DNA from 2 places in the Streptomyces sp. 3214.6 genome. Region 2 is predicted to be linked to the other one. Evidence: riboswitches for the same ligand, from Rfam matches in the RefSeq annotation. Region 2 holds a riboswitch; the other holds the start of a gene.

Region 1 (3,406 bases), 2.4 Mb from region 2:
GCGAGGGCTGGCGGCTGTCGCAGCTGCACGGCCGCTGGGCCGCGGAGTCCCGGCTCACCGTCTCCCCCCTCACCTACGGTGAGAAGGTCATCGGCAGCCGCCGCGGCCACACGGGGCACCAGCATCTGCCCTGGGTCGCCCTGGACACCGACGCGACCGAGGAACGCGGCGAGGTCTACGGCTGTGCCCTCGGCTGGTCGGGCTCCTGGCGGATCGCCGTCGCCCAGCTCCCCGACGCGCGCGTGCAGATCACCGGTGGCGCCGGCTACGACGACTCGGGCCTGCTGCGCCTGGCGACGGGGGAGTCCTTCATCACGCCCGTCTTCGCCGGTCTGTGGAGCGACGCCGGGTTCGGCGGGGCGAGCCGCACCTGGCACGCCTACCAGCGGGCGCACGTGATCCCGGACGCCGAGGGGGACCGGCCGGTGCTCTTCAACTCCTGGGAGGCCACCTACTTCGACATCTCCGAGGAGCAGCAGGCGACCCTCGCCCGGCGCGCCGCGGCGATCGGCGTCGAGCTGTTCGTCGTCGACGACGGCTGGTTCGGGGCGCGCACCGGCGACCACGCCGGGCTCGGTGACTGGCGGCCCAACCCCGACCGCTTCCCGAAGGGGCTGAAGCCGCTCGCCGACTATGTGCACGCCCTCGGTATGCAGTTCGGCATCTGGGTCGAGCCCGAGATGGTCAACCCCGACAGCGACCTGTACCGGGCGCACCCCGACTGGGTGCAGTTCCAAACGGGACGAAAGCGGACGGAGTTCCGCAATCAGCTCGTACTGAACCTCGCGCGCGAGGACGTCCAGGAGTACCTCTGGGAACAGCTCGACGCCCTCCTGTCCAGCGCCCCCGTCGACTACGTGAAGTGGGACTTCAACCGCTGTTTCACCGACGCCGGCTGGCCGGACGATCCCTACCCGCAGCGCCTCTGGGTGGACCATGTGCGGGCCCTCTACGCCCTGCTGGACCGGCTGCGGGCCGCCCACCCGGGCGTCGCCTTCGAGTCCTGCTCGGGCGGCGGCGGACGCATCGACCTCGGCATCATGAGCCGCACCGACCAGGTGTGGACCTCCGACAACACCGACCCCCTCGACCGGCTCGACATCCAGCACGGCTTCAGTCAGATCCACCCCGCCAGGGTCATGGCCGCCTGGGTCACGGACAGCCCGAACGCCCAGCTCAACGGCCGGGTCAGCTCGCTGCGCTTCCGGTTCGTAAGCGCCATGGCCGGGGTGCTCGGCGTCGGAGGGGACCTCTCCGAATGGAGCGAGGAGGAGCTGGCCGAGGCGCGCGAGTGGGTGGGCCTCTACAAGGAGATCCGGCCTCTCGTGCAGCATGGCGACCTCTATCGGCTGCGGCCGCCGGCCGGTGGCCTGAGCGCCGTCCAGTACGTACGCGGCGACGAGGCGGTCGTCCTCGCCTGGCTTCAGGCACAGCGGTTCGGCGAGCCCGTTCCGGCGCTTCGGCTGCGCGGGCTCGACCCGACAGCGTCGTACGAATGCCGTGAAACGGGCGAAGTGCACCGAGGGGCCGTGCTGCTGCACCGCGGGCTGCGGACCGGACTGCGGGGCGACCTTGATGCGACGGTTATCCGACTGCGACGTATCTGAGGGTTCTGTCCGAATTGGAACCTTAATTCCAACTCGCTGCGGAATAAGGAAACCTGGGGAAGTCTCGCGTGAGCAGCGTCATATTCGTGACCGTACGTCGTGTGCCATGCTCACGTAATTTGCGTGTTTTTCAAGGGGGTTTGACGAAAAGCGGGCCTATTGATTGACGGAGCGTGACCGGGAATTCGCGCAGCGGATCAAGAGAAATGCGTTGTCCGTGCAACCTCTGCTTGTCCCTGTGCGTCCTGGTCGCTTACGTTCCACACCAATCCGGACGGACGCCCAATCCTGCCGCCGTCCGGTGTCCGCACACTCACCCGTACCCGGCAGGAGCGGGGGACCCACAGGCAGAACCGCCTGTTCCGGTCCCGGAACAGGCTTGGGGTAAAGCCGCGCCTCGGCGCGGCCGGACATCTCCAGTCCGCACCCGACAGCTCACCTCGCAGGCGCCGGAGAGGAATTCTTCATGCCCGCGAAGGGTAAGCACCGCCGTCCCAAGTCCCAGCGCTTCACCCGTTCCATCGCCGTCGCCGGAACCGGCGGCGCCGCGCTCGCCCTTCCGCTCATAGGCGCCACCGGCGCCCACGCCGCCCCCGTCCATTCGGCTTCCCAGTCGGTCGCGCAGACGGTCGCGCAGTCTGTTTCGGAAAAGGCCGTGCAGTCCGTTCCGGTGGCGCAGAAGAAGGCCGCCGCCACGGGCACCCGAACCTACACCGTGCGGTCCGGCGACTACCTCTCGAAGATCGCCGACGAGCAGAACGTCAGCGGCGGCTGGCAGAAGCTGTACCAGGACAACCGTGCGGCCATCGGCGGCGACCCGTCGCTGATCCACCCCGGCCTGAAGCTCTCGATCGGCAAGAAAGCCACGACCGGCGGCACCAAGTCGTCGTCGGGTTCGTCCTCTTCGTCCGCCCCGACGCAGGCGCCCACCCAGGCCGCCGAGAAGACCACCAGCACCTCCAGCGGTTACACCCTGCCCGTGGCCGGCGCGACCATCGGAACCGGTTACCACGTGGCCGGCAGCATGTGGTCCAGCGGCTACCACACCGGCGTCGACTTCGTCGTCCCGACCGGCACCTCCCTCAAGGCCGTGGGCGCGGGCACCGTCGTCTCCGCGGGCTGGGGCGGCGCGTACGGCAACCAGGTCGTCATCAAGCTCGCCGACGGCTACTACGCCCAGTACGGTCACCTCTCGCAGCTCTCCGTCTCGCCCGGCCAGACCGTGACCGAGGGCCAGCAGATCGGCCTGTCCGGTGCGACCGGCAACGTGACCGGCCCGCACCTGCACTTCGAGATCCGTACCACGCCGGACTACGGCTCGGACGTGGACCCGGTCGCCTATCTCCGCTCGCACGGTGTCGTCGTCGGCTGACCCCGCCGACGACCGCACGCCACACGTCTGACCGCGCCTGACCGCGCTTGGCGCGCCACGCGCCTGACACGCCTGACACGCAGCCGAAGGCCGGACCCCGATCCCCGGGTCCGGCCTTCGGTGTGTCCGTGTGCCGGGCCCGCCGACCGGGCCTTGCGTGTTCATGATCGTTTCGTTGCGGTCGTGTGGCAGCCCCTTTCGTCCCCTCGACAGGCGGGTCAGGGTGGGGCCACAGTGATCTCCGTCAGGGAGCAAGCGCTTTCTACCGTTCTTCGGAGGTCCCGTGTCCGGCGCCGACCGACGCACCGTCATCAACCGGTTCCTGAGCACTGCGGCGGCCGTGGCGCTCCTCACCGGCGCCGCACCGTCCGCCGCGGCCGCGTCCGGCGGCACGGACCTCGTCCGTCCCGACGATCGGCGACTCGTC
Region 2 (3,406 bases):
TTGGTCCACAGGTTCTTGGGGCGGCGGGACTCGTTGCGCTCGATGACCGCGTTGGCGGCGGACAGGATCGTCTGCGTGGAGCGGTAGTTCTGCTCCAGCAGGATCGTCGTCGCGTCCGCGTAGTCCTCCTCGAACTGGAGGATGTTGCGGATCGTCGCGCCCCGGAAGGCGTAGATCGACTGGTCGGCGTCACCGACGACGCAGAGCTCGGCGGGCGGCACGTCGTACTCGTTCGGGGGCACGTCGACAGGGTGCTCGGAGGTGCCGACCAGCTCCCTGACCAGGGCGTACTGGGCGTGGTTGGTGTCCTGGTACTCGTCGACGAGGACGTGGCGGAAGCGGCGGCGGTAGTGCTCGGCGACGTCCGGGAAGGCGCGCAGCAGGTTGACCGTCGTCATGATCAGGTCGTCGAAGTCGAGGGCATTCGCCTCGCGCAGCCGCGACTGGTACATGGCGTAGGCCTGGGCGAGGGTCTTCTCGAAGCCGTCGGCGGCCTGGGCGGCGAAGTCCTCCTCGTCGATCAGCTCGTTCTTGAGGTTGCTGATCTTGGCGCTGAAGGACTTGGGCGGGTAGCGCTTGGGGTCGAGGTCCAGGTCGCGGCAGACCAGGGCCATCAGGCGCTTGGAGTCGGCGGCGTCGTAGATCGAGAACGACGACGTGAAGCCGAGCTTCTTGCTCTCCCGGCGCAGGATGCGCACGCACGCGCTGTGGAACGTCATCACCCACATCGCGTTCGCGCGCGGGCCGACGAGCTGCTCGACGCGCTCCTTCATCTCACCCGCGGCCTTGTTGGTGAAGGTGATCGCGAGGATCTGCCCCGGGTGCACGTTGCGCTCGGCCAGCAGGTGGGCGATGCGGTGGGTGAGCACACGCGTCTTGCCGGAGCCGGCGCCGGCCACGATGAGCAGCGGGGTGCCGGCGTGCACGACCGCCGCGCGCTGGTTGTCGTTCAGCCCCTCCAGGAGCGCCGCCGCGTCCAGCGCCGGGCGCGGGGCGCCGCCGCGGTAGTAGGCGTCCCGGTCCGGGGGCACGTCGAACTTCCCGCCGAACAGATCGTCCGGAACCGACTCCGGTCCGTGATCGTCCTCGGGCGGCGGCGGGGGCTCGTCCTCGTGGGCGCGGGGGCCCTGGAGGTCCGCCAGGAAGCTGTCGTCAAAGAGGCTGCTCATCGCTCTCCGAGTCTAGGGGGCGCCACTGACAACCGGCCGCCCTCCCGGAAACATCTCCCCCACTCACCCTCCGGCAGACATCCGTCACGATCCGCGACCGACGTGGTCGAAGCACGAGATCACAGCCCGAGGTCACGAAAATGTATCGGGCATATCACCCATCAACCTTCACAGGGGCCACACGAGTTGGCTACCGTGCCGGGCAGGCCGTACGACCCCCACCGGCGAACCCCGCCGGGCCGCGCGGCCTCCGCCGAGTCCGACGCGCCCGCTCGCGCCAGCCGGAGCCGGGGACCCACCGAAACCCTGGGGTGAATCGGCCCAACCCCCTTCCGGGGAGGCGGCCGTAGGGCAACCCTTCCGATGATCTACCCGCCCGAACCCGACAGCTAACTCGGTAGGCGGAGCACTGGAAGGAGTCGCCTCCCTTGGCGTCGCAGCACCGCAAGCCGCGCTCCGCGGGCCCGCGCGTGGCAGGCATCCGCACACCCGCTCTCGCCACCGCCGCCCTGACGTCCGTGGCCCTGCTCTCCCAGACGGCGAACGCCGCCCCGTCGGACGACGGCAAGCCGAGCCTGGAGGAGGTCGAGAAGAAGGTCGACGACCTCTATCGCCAGGCGGAGTCGGCGACCGAGAAGTACAACGCCGCCAAGGAGAAGACGACCAAGCAGCGCAAGCAGGTCGACGGCCTCCTGGACGACGTCGCACAGCGCACCCAGAAGCTCAACGAGGCGCGGCAGGAGCTGGGTTCCTATGCCGCGGCCCAATACCGCACCGGCGCCTCCGCGCCCGACACGGCGACCTTCCTGCTCGCGGACACCCCGCAGGACTACTTCGACCAGAACCAGCTGATGAGCCGGCTGACCGACCGCCAGAAGGGTGCGGTCGACGACTTCGCCACCGAGCAGTCTGCGACGATGCGCAAGCGCCAGGAGGCCGCGGAGAGCCTCGCGTCGCTCACCGACACGCAGAGCGACCTGAAGACCGCCAAGGCCACCGTCCAGAAGAAGCTCGGCGACGCGCGCGAGCTGCTGTCCCGGCTGACGGCCCAGGAGAAGGCCCGCCTCGCGGCGATCGAGAAGCAGAAGCGGGAGGAGGCCGCCCGGCAGGCGGCGGAGCTCACCCGGCAGCAGGCCGCGGACCAGGCCGCGGCGCAGCAGGAGAGCGGCACGGGCTCGTCGAACACAGACACCGGGACTGGGACCGGGACCGGGACCGGGTCCTCGTCCACCTCCCCCGGGGACTCCTCGTACGCCACCAAGGCCGAGAAAGCGCTCGCCTTCGCCCGCGCGCAGATCGGCAAGCCGTACGTCTGGGGTGCCACGGGCCCCGACTCCTACGACTGCTCCGGCCTCACCCAGGCCGCCTGGAAGGCCGCCGGCGTCAGCCTCCCGCGCACCACCTACGACCAGGTGAACGCCGGCACCACCGTCTCCCTCGCCGACGCCCGGCCCGGCGACCTGGTCTTCTTCTACGACGACGTCAGCCACGTCGGCGTCTACATAGGCAACGGCATGATGATCCACGCCCCGAAGCCCGGCGCCTACGTCCGCGAGGAGTCGATCTACTACGACGGCGAGTCGGGCATCCACAGCGTGGTGCGCCCGGCTTGAGCGCACACACACGCGCGAGCCTCACGGCAGGCAGCCGCGGGGGAACGCCGTAGCGCACGCGCGCGTGGGCTGCGTAGCGGGCACGCGCGCGTGGGGTTCGTTCGCGGAAACGGAGGCGGAGGCGAGAGCGGGCAGTGCGCTTCGTGTCCAGCGACGTGGCGCGGGCCGCGCTGAGCGGCCGCCTGGCGCGCCCCGCGCCGGCGCAATCGCCCGCCACCGCTCCCGCTCAGCCCCGCGGGCCCCGCTCACGCCCTGCACGGCGCCCATGACCCGCCCCACACACGTGCTCTGCGCGCCCGCTCTACCAGGCCCCACCCCCCAGTCCTCACTCCGCGCCTGCACCCGCGCGCATTTCTGGTCGCCCGCGCGCGTGCCCCGCTCGTGGGCTGTGTCGTGCTCCTTAGCATCGGGCGCATGCCCGGCTCCTCGGCTCGTCCCTCGCCCGCGCCCTCTCCCGGCTCCGCTCTCCGCCTCTGGTGGGCGCGGAGGCCGCCGGCGGCCGGGTCCGCGGTGATGGCGACCGGGATCGTGTCGGTCGGCCTGCACCTCACGGGATACGACGTGCTGTCCCGCGTCACTCTGGCGACGGCGGGCGTCGCGTGGGCGGCGCTGGCAGCGGACTTC

The links. Region 2 has a riboswitch for cyclic di-AMP ahead of B5557_RS17290 (C40 family peptidase). Riboswitches for the same ligand answer to the same signal wherever they lie in the genome.
Region 1: linked by a shared signal. The riboswitch ahead of B5557_RS06660 (M23 family metallopeptidase) and the one ahead of B5557_RS17290 (C40 family peptidase) in region 2 are both predicted to bind cyclic di-AMP.

Annotation. Positions count from the first base shown of each region.
Region 1 is NZ_LT670819.1:1,486,096-1,489,501, reverse strand. It holds gene B5557_RS06665 (alpha-galactosidase) at 1-1,607, shown strand, start outside; cyclic di-AMP (ydaO/yuaA leader) riboswitch at 1,912-2,071, shown strand; gene B5557_RS06660 (M23 family metallopeptidase) at 2,074-2,979, shown strand; gene B5557_RS06655 (GDSL-type esterase/lipase family protein) at 3,263-3,406, shown strand, end outside.
Region 2 is NZ_LT670819.1:3,897,745-3,901,150, forward strand. It holds gene pcrA (DNA helicase PcrA) at 1-1,169, opposite strand, end outside; cyclic di-AMP (ydaO/yuaA leader) riboswitch at 1,425-1,590, shown strand; gene B5557_RS17290 (C40 family peptidase) at 1,598-2,782, shown strand; gene B5557_RS17295 (tellurite resistance/C4-dicarboxylate transporter family protein) at 3,197-3,406, shown strand, end outside.